DNA from 3 places in the Shewanella sp. SM32 genome. Region 3 is predicted to be linked to each of the others. Evidence: predicted binding sites of a transcription regulator. Region 3 holds the regulator's gene; each other region holds the start of a gene.

What was found. The regulator MetJ, encoded in region 3, represses methionine synthesis genes. The targets are predictions, from matches to a motif close to TAGACGTCTAGACGTCTA.
Region 1: metK (methionine adenosyltransferase) is a predicted target of MetJ. The motif match lies at 2,550-2,567, and genes of this name have one in related genera.
Region 2: serA (phosphoglycerate dehydrogenase) is a predicted target of MetJ. The motif match lies at 1,402-1,419, and genes of this name have one in related genera.

Annotation. Positions count from the first base shown of each region.
Region 1 is NZ_JAKKRO010000004.1:35,079-39,370, forward strand. It holds gene epd (erythrose-4-phosphate dehydrogenase) at 1-53, opposite strand, end outside; gene tkt (transketolase) at 170-2,164, opposite strand; gene metK (methionine adenosyltransferase) at 2,610-3,761, shown strand; gene L5M10_RS02535 (hypothetical protein) at 3,917-4,292, shown strand, end outside.
Region 2 is NZ_JAKKRO010000004.1:136,830-141,121, forward strand. It holds gene L5M10_RS03010 (helix-turn-helix transcriptional regulator) at 1-350, opposite strand, end outside; gene L5M10_RS03015 (DUF2238 domain-containing protein) at 745-1,353, opposite strand; gene serA (phosphoglycerate dehydrogenase) at 1,508-2,737, shown strand; gene ygfZ (tRNA-modifying protein YgfZ) at 2,892-3,854, shown strand; partial or broken gene L5M10_RS03030 (two-component system response regulator) at 3,943-4,292, opposite strand, start outside.
Region 3 is NZ_JAKKRO010000023.1:51,598-55,889, reverse strand. It holds gene L5M10_RS11455 (bifunctional aspartate kinase/homoserine dehydrogenase II) at 1-1,187, opposite strand, end outside; gene metB (cystathionine gamma-synthase) at 1,199-2,362, opposite strand; gene metJ (met regulon transcriptional regulator MetJ) at 2,575-2,889, shown strand; gene L5M10_RS11440 (sulfite exporter TauE/SafE family protein) at 3,024-3,767, shown strand; gene nrfD (NrfD/PsrC family molybdoenzyme membrane anchor subunit) at 3,874-4,292, opposite strand, start outside.

The DNA of each region.
Region 1 (4,292 bases), on a different contig from region 3:
CGGAGAATAGAGCGGCCGATACGGCCATAACCATTGATAGCGACTCGGATCATTGAGGTCTCAATTTCCTCTTAATACAAAAACGGCCTGCAAACGATTGCAGGCCGCATTATACAGATTAACACTTAAAAAGTTTAACCTTTTGTATTGAATCTAATCCCTTGAGCGATTAGCCCAATGATTTTGCAGCATTCAGCACATTTTCAACGGTGAAACCGAAGTGATTCAATAGCACGTTACCCGGCGCAGACTCACCAAATGTGGTCATGCCCACAACTGTGCCTTCAAACCCGACGTACTTGTACCAGAAATCGGTATGCGCCGCTTCAATAGCCACACGTTTAGTCACAGCACGTGGTAATACAGATTCTTTATAAGCAGCATCTTGCTTATCGAACTCAGTTGTCGATGGCATAGAGACCACGCGAACGTGTTTACCTTGCTCAGTCAGTGCAGCGGCTGCATCCATTGCCAATTGTACTTCGCTACCAGTTGCGATCAGGATCAGTTCTGGTGTACCCGCACAGTCTTGCAGTACATAAGCACCTTTAGCCACATTAGCTAATTGCTCAGCGGTACGCGCTTGAGCTTTCAGGTTTTGACGGCTGAAGATCAGTGACGTAGGTGCATTACGGCGCTCAATCGCAGCTTTCCAAGAAACTGCCGTTTCTGCCGCATCACATGGACGCCATACGGCCATATTTGGCGTCATACGCAGGTTAGCTAATTGCTCAACTGGCTGATGCGTTGGGCCATCTTCACCTTGACCGATAGAGTCATGGGTATAAACGAAGATGTTTTGAATGCCCATCAGCGCCGACATACGTACTGCGTTACGAGCATATTCCATGAACATCATGAACGTTGCGCCGTAATTGATGAAACCACCATGCAGCGAAGCACCGTTCATAATGCCGCTCATGCCGAATTCACGCACGCCGTAGTAAATGTAGTTACCAGCTGGATCGTCTTGAATACCTTTAGAACCTGACCACAGTGTCAAGTTAGAACCCGCTAAGTCAGCAGAGCCGCCTAACAGTTCAGGCAACATAGCGCCAAATGCACCGATGGCATTTTGTGAGGCTTTACGGCTCGCAATACCTTCGGCTTTGTCCTGTGATGCTTGCACGAATGCCTGCGCTTTTTCTTCGAAATCAGCCGGTAATTCACCTTTCAGAACGCGACGCTCATATTCAGCAGCCAGTTCTGGGTGAGCAGCGCGATATGCTGCAAACTTCTCGTTCCACGCCGCTTCACGGGCAGCACCGGCTTCTTTGGCATCCCAACCCGCATAAACGTCAGCAGGGATTTCGAATGGCGCATGTGGCCAGCCAAGGAATTCACGGGCTGCTGCGATTTCCGCATCGCCTAGTGGCGCGCCGTGGCAATCGTGGCTGCCTGATTTGTTAGGTGAACCAAAACCGATAATGGTTTTGCAGCAAATCATGGTTGGTTTATCAGTAACGGCTTTCGCCGCTTCGATAGCAGCACGGATTGCCGCGCTATCGTGACCATCAACACCGGCAATCACATGCCAGCCGTAAGCTTCAAAACGCTTTGGCGTATCATCGGTGAACCAGCCTTCAACATGGCCATCGATAGAAATACCGTTGTCATCCCAAAATGCGACCAGTTTACCTAAACCTAAAGTACCGGCTAATGAACAGGCTTCGTGGGAAATACCTTCCATCAAACAGCCATCGCCGAGGAAGCAGTAAGTATAGTGATCAACGATATTGTGACCATCACGGTTAAACTGTGCCGCTAAGGTTTTCTCAGCAATCGCCATACCGACAGCGTTGCTGATGCCCGCACCGAGTGGACCCGTTGTGGTTTCAACACCTGGGGTGTAACCGTATTCTGGGTGACCCGGTGTTTTAGAATGCAATTGACGGAACTGTTTTAGCTCTTCAATTGGTAATTCATAACCAGTCAGGTGAAGTAAAGAGTAGATCAGCATTGAACCGTGACCGTTAGAGAGGATAAAACGATCTCTATCTACCCATTTCGGATTGTTCGGGTTGTGCTTAAGGAAATCATTCCACAGCACTTCAGCAATATCTGCCATACCCATTGGGGCGCCGGGATGGCCTGAATTTGCTTTTTGAACTGCATCCATACTTAACGCACGGATTGCGTTTGCGAGTACTTTACGGGAAGACATGCTCTCTCCTGCTTGTTTGTGGGGTCTAGCGGGCAATTTGGATGCATATTTTCCCCTACATGCCAGTGTGACGCAAACTAAAATTGCCATTCACTCAGCAAAAGATGGCCGAATATGTACCCAAACAACCTGAAGATGCAGGATTCAGGTAGCTTGAGTATATAAGTCGCAGAAATAAGCTAGTCACTTTGCTCGCGTTTACTTGAGAGGGCATAGCAAGGATCACTTATAATGGAGAAATAAATTTCTCAAAAACATAGTAAACTTAATACCATGAAATATAAGTAAAATAACCTATTTATGGCAGGGCGTAGTCGTTTTCAGGTCACAATCTGAGAGGATTTTTTATTATCGGGGGTGATCGGCAATCGGATTTAAACTAAAATAGCCGTCTAGATGTAGATGCTTCTACACGTTTGAATGCTAACGACGAGATTTTCCTACTATGGCAAAGCACTTGTTTACTTCTGAGTCGGTCTCAGAAGGTCATCCCGATAAGATTGCAGATCAGATTTCTGATGCTGTGCTAGATGCAATTCTGGCTCAAGATCCAAAAGCACGCGTAGCGTGTGAAACTTATGTCAAAACCGGCATGGTATTAGTCGGTGGCGAAGTCACTACCTCTGCCTGGGTTGATATTGAAGAAATCACCCGTAAAACGGTGCGTGAAATTGGTTATACCCATTCAGATATGGGATTTGATGCAGACTCGTGCGCAGTATTAAACGCCATTGGTAAGCAATCACCCGACATCAATCAAGGTGTAGACCGCGCAGACCCTGCAGAGCAAGGTGCTGGCGATCAAGGGTTAATGTTTGGTTATGCCAACAACGAAACTGACATTCTGATGCCTGCACCTATCACCTATGCTCACGCATTAGTGAAACGTCAGTCTGAAGTGCGTAAAAATGGCACGCTACCTTGGTTACGCCCAGATGCGAAAAGCCAAGTCACTTTTGCCTATGATGATGGCAAAATTGTCGGTATCGATGCAGTTGTGTTATCGACTCAACACAGAGATGACGTTTCACAAGCCGACTTAATTGAAGGCGTGATGGAAACCATCATCAAGCCTGTATTACCGGCTCAATGGTTAAACAAAGACACTAAGTTCTTTATCAACCCAACTGGCCGTTTTGTTATCGGTGGTCCAGTAGGCGATTGCGGCTTAACGGGTCGTAAGATCATCGTTGACACCTACGGCGGCATGGCCCGTCATGGTGGTGGCGCATTCTCTGGTAAAGATCCATCAAAAGTGGATCGTAGCGCGGCATATGCTGCACGTTATGTGGCAAAAAACATAGTTGCAGCAGGTCTTGCTGATCGCTGTGAAATCCAAGTGTCTTACGCTATTGGTGTAGCAGAACCTACCTCTATCAGCATCGAGACCTTCGGTACCGGTAAAGTGTCTGAAGAAGTGCTGATCAAGTTAGTCCGTCAACACTTTGAACTGCGCCCATATGGCTTAACGGCCATGCTAGATTTAGCACGTCCAATTTATCAAGCGACCGCCGCTTATGGCCACTTTGGTCGCAGCGAATTCCCATGGGAAGCGACTGATAAAGCCGAAATATTGCGCGCTGACGCGGGTCTATAGTCTTAATTCATTTCAATTTTTACACTTAAGGCCCATAAAAAACCGCTACCCAGCGGTTTTTTTATGTCTAACATTTAGTTAGATTAATAGTGCTAAGACAAATATGGCAAGATAAAAAGCAGCATATACACAGACCATTAGAGTGTACTGATCCCATGACCAATAACGCCATCTTATTACAGCAACTTCAATCTTGTGCATGGGCAGCCAACGTAGGTCTGCCAGAGGAAACAGCAAAAACATACGGCACATTAGAGGAGATCGCCGCTTTTCTTGAATCCGATCCTGAAGCCTTTTTTGAAACACCTTACGAAATCCAATATGAAAGCCTGTGTGTAACTGATCATGACTTGGCAAATTCGTTAAAAACAAAGGCAGTAGTAAATGATGTGCATGCTTGGATTTCTGACAGCGAAGTCGATGAAATTTCTAAGTCAGCTTACCTCGCCACTTGGAAAATTATTCCCGTTGCAGAAATATGCGCGCTGACATCCGATGACGCTAATACGCTCGCAACACTGCTCCTAGCTG
Region 2 (4,292 bases), on a different contig from region 3:
ACCATTTTACGTAAACCCGTTAACATCAGATCCATACGTTGATCGGCAAATAAAATACCTCGAATGCCGAGTAACATTGCAGATTCTTGGTCTAAGGAGTCTCGCTCAACTTGATACAGCGCCACAGGAAAATGTGACACTAATCGCGAAGCTAACAGAGGTATCCCTTTGTTATCTAATGCTGAACCTTTTTGGGTGATCAGATAAAAACTACGGCGACTCTTGTCTAAATCCAGTTCTGCCGCATGCTTTACTATACGCGTTTTCAAACCTATGGATTCAGCAAGTAACGCTAAATGACATGGCGCGGCCATTTGGTGTAAAAAAACCAATTCATTAATTGTGCTCAATGACTCTCCTCCCTGAAAAGTATTCTCTATTGCAAAATGGTATGTTTGACTCGTCTTTTTAGTTAGATTTTTCAACATTCCATTAACCTAGTTAATTCTGACTAGTTAACGATTGAAAAACATCACCCAAATGTACTATTCCCTGTTTAATGCTAGTAGGTTCGACTAACTCACCACAATAAAATGGAATAACAGTCAAAAATACCGTTTTACTTGGCCAACGCCCAGCACCTAATACTTTCCAACCATGACGTTATCAATCCAAAGTTGCAACACAAAGAAAACACAATAACAACACTAAAGTATGACAACTCAATGTCATCACACTCACACCATATATTTCAGGGAAGAAAGTCTTACAACTCAAACAGAGAGCATCACCCACTTTTAGCCGCTAAATCCTCTGCTTGAGTCTCGCGATTTGTTTATCTTGAAAACGAGACAGTAAAGCTAACGCGACAATTGCGCCAATGAGGGCAAGAAACATGTCGGATTGGGTATCCCATACATAGCCTTGAGTCCCTAAAAAGGCTTCAGCCCCTTCGCCGGTTGCCACGGCAACCCACCATTCGATCAGTTCATAAAACGCCGAAAATGCGAGCACAAAACAAGTAGCAAGAAACGCGCACCAAGCCCCAGGTTTGACAGCTTGATTACGCAACATAATTTCACGGGCGAGCATGGCTGGGATAAAACCTTGCGCAAAATGACCCACTTTATCGTAATTATTACGTTCTGAACCCATCCAATCGGCAATCATGTCGAATAACGGCACTTCAGCGTAAGTATAATGAGCGCCTACAAACAACACACAGCAGTGTATTAAGACGAGAAAATACACTAAAGGTGTCAGTGGAAAACGTTTGCGAGTAAAGAATAAAATCGGTACAGCAATCAATGCAGGTAAGGCTTCGAGCCACCATGTGAAAGGATCTGCGGGTTTTATCGCCGACCACACCAAAACTGAGAGGTAAATACCGCACCATGCGATTTTGTTATTCAATGTTTCTTCCTCTTATGCGATATTGTTCTAAATTTAGAATATTAACTTTAGCCATCTAGCCCTCCACACTGAACAAAAAAAGTGCTACTTTGGTGGGTGAAGGTTGTGAGCATATCATAAGAAACATTTCTATTAATTAGAGGGTACCCATATCATGGCGAAACATTCGCTGGACAAGGATAAGATCAAGATCCTGCTGTTGGAAGGCGTCCACCAATCTGCGGTCGATGTATTTGAACGTGCGGGATACACCAATATCGAATACCACAAAGCTTCCTTAAGCGATGAAGCCTTACTTGAGTCCATTAAAGATGCGCATTTTGTGGGACTTCGTTCGCGTACCCAATTAACTGCAGAGGTGCTGAAACGTGCAGAGAAGTTAATCGCGATAGGATGTTTCTGTATTGGAACCAACCAAGTTGACCTTGCCACCGCCGAATCCCTTGGTATCCCAGTATTTAACGCGCCATTCTCAAACACTCGCAGTGTTGCCGAACTCGTGATTGGCGAAATCATTATGTTGATGCGGGGTATCCCTGAACGCAACGCTATCGCTCACCGTGGTGGCTGGATGAAAACCGCAGCGGGCAGCTATGAAGTGCGTGGTAAAACCTTAGGTGTGATTGGTTACGGCCATATTGGTACTCAGCTTGGCATTCTGGCGGAAACCTTAGGTATGCGCGTCGTGTTCTTCGATATCGAAGACAAACTGCCACTAGGTAACGCACAACAAGTCCATTCGTTAGAACTCCTATTAGCACAAGCTGATGTAGTAAGCTTACATGTCCCTGAAACTCCACAAACAAAAGACATGATAGGCGCTGCCGAGTTTGCGGCGATGAAAAAGGGCAGCATCTTTATCAACGCATCACGCGGTACTGTAGTCGATATTGAAGCTTTAACCGTTGCGTTAAAAGAACGTCACCTCGCAGGTGCCGCAATCGATGTATTCCCCGTTGAACCACAATCGAATGACGATGAATTTATCAGTCCTCTACGCGGTTTAGACAATGTTCTACTCACGCCGCATGTCGGCGGTAGCACGGCCGAAGCCCAAGAAAACATTGGTATCGAAGTCGCGGGTAAGCTCGCTAAATACTCAGACAACGGCTCAACCGTTTCTGCGGTTAACTTCCCTGAAGTGTCATTACCAACGCATAAAGGCACCTCGCGCTTGCTGCATATTCACCAAAACCGTCCGGGCGTGTTGATCAAGATCAACCAAGCCTTCTCGGAAAAAGGCATCAACATCGCCGCCCAATATTTGCAGACCACCGCAGAAATTGGTTATGTCGTGATGGAAGTAGACACAACTCAAGCGGAAGAAGCCTTAGTTGAACTCAAAGCCATTGAAGGTACATTACGTACCCGCGTGCTGTTTTAAACTTTAAACTCCACTCGCTTTAAGCCTATCGACTAAAGCACACATAATAAGGCGCACAGATCATTCACAGATATGTGCGCCTTATGCTTTTGAGCCAACTGGAATTCCGTTACAATCTAGCCTCTCACATCGTCTTCATTTTCAGGATCTCGCTATGACTATTTCAGTTTCTACGCCCCATTGGGATCTGGACGCTACCTTGCCTCCACTTATGCTTGCCAACTTATCTCATTTGGGCCTCATCAAAGTCGTTGGAGAACAAGGCCGCAGTTTTATCCATGGCCAAGTGACCACAGATATCAGCTCATTGGCCACAGATCAATGGCGCTGGGGCGCCCATTGCGATCCTAAAGGTAAAATGCTGGCCAGTTTCAGAACCTTTGCCATTCAAGATGCACTCTTTATGTTGATGCCAAAGGATGCCATCGAGGTCGATTTACCCCAGTTACAAAAATATGCCGTGTTTAGTAAAGCCACCTTAAGCAATGCATCCGCTGAGTGGACTCTGCTCGGCGTTGCCGGTGAACAGGCAAGCCAATTCGTGAACAAACATTTTGGTGACATTCAGCAAGAGCTCACACTCATTGAAAATGGTGCGATTTTAAAAGACGCTGAACGTTTTATTTTAGTATTAACACCAGATGCCGCAGCGGCTTTAGTTGCGCAATCGGAACTGAGTGTATTTGACGCCAGTGCATGGCAGGCGTTAGAGATTTCAGCGGGTTATCCAAATATTGCCGCTAGCCATGCCAGCCAATACGTACCACAGATGTGTAACCTACAAGCGGTCAATGGTATCAGCTTTAACAAGGGCTGCTACATGGGGCAAGAAACCATAGCGCGGATGAAATATCGCGGTGGCAATAAACGCGCCCTGTATATTTTGCGCGGTCACACTAGTCTTCAAATCACCCTAGCATCAGGCCTCGAAATCGCGATGGAAGACAGTTTTCGCCGTGGCGGTCAAATCATTGAGTTTGTACAGCGTGGCAATCAAGTCTTGTTAACCGCCGTACTTCCTAATGACACGCCTAATGATACTCAGCTGCGTTTTGCCGACGATGAACAATCACATTTAACGATCCAAGCCCTGCCCTACTCATTAGATGAAGCGTAATGCTTTGATTTAATATAATTAGTATAAAATATTGAAGCAAAATAAAGGCGCCAATGGCGCCTTTACCTTAGTCAATGCACTTCGAGCATCAATTTTCTAAATAAGTATCTCGAATGGCAATTGCTTCTGGCAGGATTTGCTTGAACTCCTCCACCAACTTAGGATCGAAATGTTTTCCCGCTTGATTTTCAAATAGCTCCATAGTCGCTTCAATCGTCCAAGCCTGCTTATAAGGCCGTTGCGAAGTCAGCGCATCGAACACATCCGCAATCGCGGTGATACGCCCTTCAAGGGGGATTTCTTCGCCAACCAAGCCATTGGGGTAACCTGAACCATCCCACTTCTCATGGTGAGTTAAGGCGATACGACGGGCCATTTGCAATAACGGATCGCTATGTTCACCAATAATTTCTGCACCTATGGCGGCGTGCTGCTGCA
Region 3 (4,292 bases):
GCGAAACTGCGACGATAATGTTCGGCGTCGGCACTTACTAATGCGACTAAACCAAAATCTGTATTGATCTGCTGATCACTAATCCCTAATGCTTCTGCCTCGGCATCGAGTAATCTTTGAACTTGTTTTTGATTCTCAGCGGTATAGGCAAGTTCAACCCTTTGATGGGCAGAGGTCCAATGGGCCAATGGCGTTAAACCCGCGGCGATCAATAGATCTAATAAACGAGTTAATTCACCCGTGAGTTTAAAGCCGAACAGCACAACAGCATTAAGGTTAGTCACCACAGGTGCGCTCGCCGACGAACTGTGGGGCGCGATTAAGGTAAAGTCGGTGTGGGACGCATAACTTGAACGCACCGCTAAGCTCACTTCGGTATTGAATAACGGCTGCAAAGTGCGCGAATGCAATACTGGCGAGCCTAAACGCGCTAGGCGATCGGCTTCGGCAAGTGACATGCTTTTCAGTAACTTGGCATCGTTGATCTTATTAGGATCGGCGTTGAACACCCCTTCCACATCGGTCCAAATGGTCACGCGCTCGATATCGGCAAGGCTAGCAATCAGGCTGGCACTAAAATCTGAACCATTACGACCAAGTAACAAGGTATCGCCACGCTCGTTAGCGCAGATAAATCCTGTGATCACTAAGCGTTCATTGGGATGCGCAGCTAATAGGGCTTGTACTTTAGCGCGGGATTCCTGTACCCGAATTTGTGGCACAGCGGCTTCATCGGCCACTAAAATTGAACAGGCATCCACATGGCTTGCCGCCACGCCAGATTCGCGCAGTAGCGCCGCCATTAAACGTGCCGACCAACGTTCGCCAAAGCTCACCACATGATTGATTTGGTATTCATTGCGCTCATCTAAGGACAACAAGCTGATGAGTTGCGCTTTATCAGTGGCCAAACGCTCACGCAGATCGCGGGCTTGTTCATTCGACAACAACTGCTCAATCAACCCCTGTTGGTAGCTGATCAGCACTTGTAATTCTTCTTGCCATAGCTGACCCGCATCACGCAGCGCTAATAATTTATACAGGAAATTCGTGCTTTTACCCGCCGCAGAGACCACCACGAGATCATCACTATGACCGTGGGTTAACAGGATATGGGCGACTCGGCGATAACAATCGGCATCCGCTAAACTGGAGCCACCAAATTTATGTAAGTGACAACGTGCCATCTATTATTCCTCTACTGACAAGCCGCAACGGCGGCTAATCCTGCTTGAATATCTGCAACTAAATCGGCGGCATCTTCAATACCCACCGATAGACGCAATAAGGTGTCTTTAATGCCTGCCTCAAAACGCGCCTGCGGCTCCATGGCTCTGTGGGTCATAGTGGCGGGCACGGCCACTAAACTTTCAACGCCACCTAAACTTTCCGCCACGCTAAATAAGCTGAGTGCACCTAAAAAGGCCACGACTTCGGCCTCACCGCCTTTGAGTTCAAAACTCAGCATAGCGCCAAAGCCCTGTTGTTGCTTGGCCGCAATGGCGTGGCCTGGGTGATCCGCAAGCCCTGGGTAATAGACTTTACTCACCACAGGGCTTTGCGTTAATACCTCAATAATACGCTGGGCATTGGTTTGATGCTCGCGAATACGCACCGCTAAGGTACGCAGGCCGCGCAGGGTCAGATAACTGTCGAAGGCTGACCCCGTTAAGCCTAGAGTGTTCGACCACCAATGTAAGCTTTCGCCGATTTGCGCGTCTTTGGCGACCACTGCGCCGCCGACCACATCGCTGTGACCATTGATATATTTAGTGGTGGAGTGGATAACGATATCCGCGCCTAACAATAGGGGTTGTTGCAATATCGGCGATAAAAAGGTGTTATCGACCACCACCAGCGCGCCGACCTCATGGCTCGCCTTAGCAATAGCTTCGATATCCACCACACGCAATAACGGGTTCGATGGGGTTTCGAGCCACACCATCTTAGGATTCTGCGCAATGGAGGCGGCTAACGCTTGGCTGTCGGTTTGGTCGACCACAATGAGCTTAAACTGGCCTTTCTTCGCCAAGTTGGTAAATAAACGGTAGGAACCACCATAGCAATCATGGGGCACAACTAATAGGTCATCGGGGCCGAGCAAAGTAGTCACTAAGGTGATGGCCGCCATGCCAGTGCACGTCACTATGCCAGTGGCACCCTTTTCTAATTGCGCTAATGCTTCGCCTAAAATGCAGCGCGTTGGGTTGCCTGAACGACTGTAATCGAATTCGCGGGGATTTTTATGACCATCGAAGGCGTAATTAGTCGACAAATAAATCGGTGGCACAACTGCGCCATATTGAGTATCGCTTTCGATACCCTGACGCACTGCCAGTGTGGCTAATTGACGCTCTGCCATGGGTGGACTCCTAAATTCGATAGACTGATAGAGATGTCTGGACGTCTAAATGTACCTAAGCCCAACGCCATCGTCAATAGGCGTGAAGACGTTTAGACGTCTGAACATAAAGAAATCTGTTTGCAATCACAAAGAAATAGTAGCAATAATTTGACTGTTCTTTGTAAGGGTTTAAAATCTGCCCCGAATTTAGCGTTATAACAGGTGAGTCAATGACTGAATGGAATGGGGAATACATCAGCCCCTATGCTGAACATGGCAAGAAGAATGAACAAGTAAAAAAAATTACTGTGTCTATTCCGCTCAAAGTGCTTAAGGTCCTCACGGACGAACGTACTCGTCGTCAGGTCAATAATTTGCGTCACGCCACCAACAGCGAGCTGTTGTGTGAGGCATTTTTGCACGCCTACACTGGCCAGCCATTGCCCAACGATGAAGATCTGTCAAAAGATAACCCAGACAGCATTCCCGCCGAAGCCAAGTTGTTGATGGATCAAATGGGAATCGAGTGGGAAGACATGGAATAGCGACTCGTCGCTTTCAAAGTCATATCACAGTGCTCATCAATAGGGATCGTTAACGATCCCTTTTTGTTTATACCCAAGCGACTTCAAACTTTAAATTTCACTATCTTGAGGTGGTTTGGGATATAGGAAATCCTATGTTTTCTATGATAGATCCACAGACACTCGCCTTAGCCTCGCTGGTCGTGTTTCTGGGCGCCTTAACCCAAAGTCTGATTGGGTTTGGGCTTGCGGTTGTCGCCAGTCCTTTGCTGTATATCGTCGATCCACAACTTGTACCTGCGCCTGTTATTGCTATGGGTTTCTCCATCGCCCTGCTGACCTTAGTGCGTGAACGCGGTCACTTAGAATTCAATGGCTTGCAATATGCGCTCCTAGGTCGCGTGCCCGGCGGTTTTATCGGCGCGAGCCTGTTGCTGTTTGCGCCTCAACCCATACTGGGTTTATCCATCGCCGCCATTGTGACTGTCGCAGTGATCCTCAGCCTGTATAAATTCAGCCTGCCAGTGAATAAGAAAACCCTCTTCGGTGCGGGCGTGGTTTCAGGGATCTTCGGCAATATCGCCGCGATTGGTGGCCCGCCGATGGCGATTTTGTTGGCAGGCAAAGATGCCTCGCAGTTTCGCGCAGCGCTGTCGGCCTTCTTCATTTTTAGCTCCATGATTGCATTGATCATTTTAGCGATCACTGGCTTATTAGAATTAAAACATCTGTGGCTGTCGTTGATGCTGCTTCCCTCAGTGATTTTAGGTTACTTAGTCGCAGGACGATTAGTGGGCCGTGTCGATAAAGAGAAGACAAAGATGGCGACGTTAGTCCTGTGCAGTATCAGCGCCTTAGTGCTAACGGTGAAGTCGGTTATCGAGTTATTACCCCAATAAGCGTCCTGCTTATACTGGCAAACCTTCTCACGATTCAAACAATAAAAAAGCACTGACATTGCCAGTGCTTTTTCTTTATCTATCAATATGTAAAGCCAGCTTACACTCAGCTTAAATAGCTTTGCCCTGCGTACACAATAAAGTGTCTTAAGGCGAGTACGCCCGTTAAGCTCGCACAAGCCACCATGATCATCGCGCCCTTAGTGTGGCGAGTCGCGGCGGGTAACAGCATAAACAGCAATGGAATACCAAAGCCGATACCGACAACACCTATCCAGAACACGCTTGCCCATAGCCCAGAAGTTAACGATGCTAAGGCCGCAGCCGCCGCGCCGCCCTTGAAGTACAAGGCGCAGAACAACATGAACAGGAACAGGATTTCAATCGCCATCACAGGCAATTCTAAACCGTGCATCTTCACTAAAGTTTTGTCGTGGCTGTCAGTCTTAAACATCAGCAACGCCAGTACCGCATTTGCCGCAGCGCCCGCCGATAGACCTGACACTAAAAACAGCGCAGGCAGTA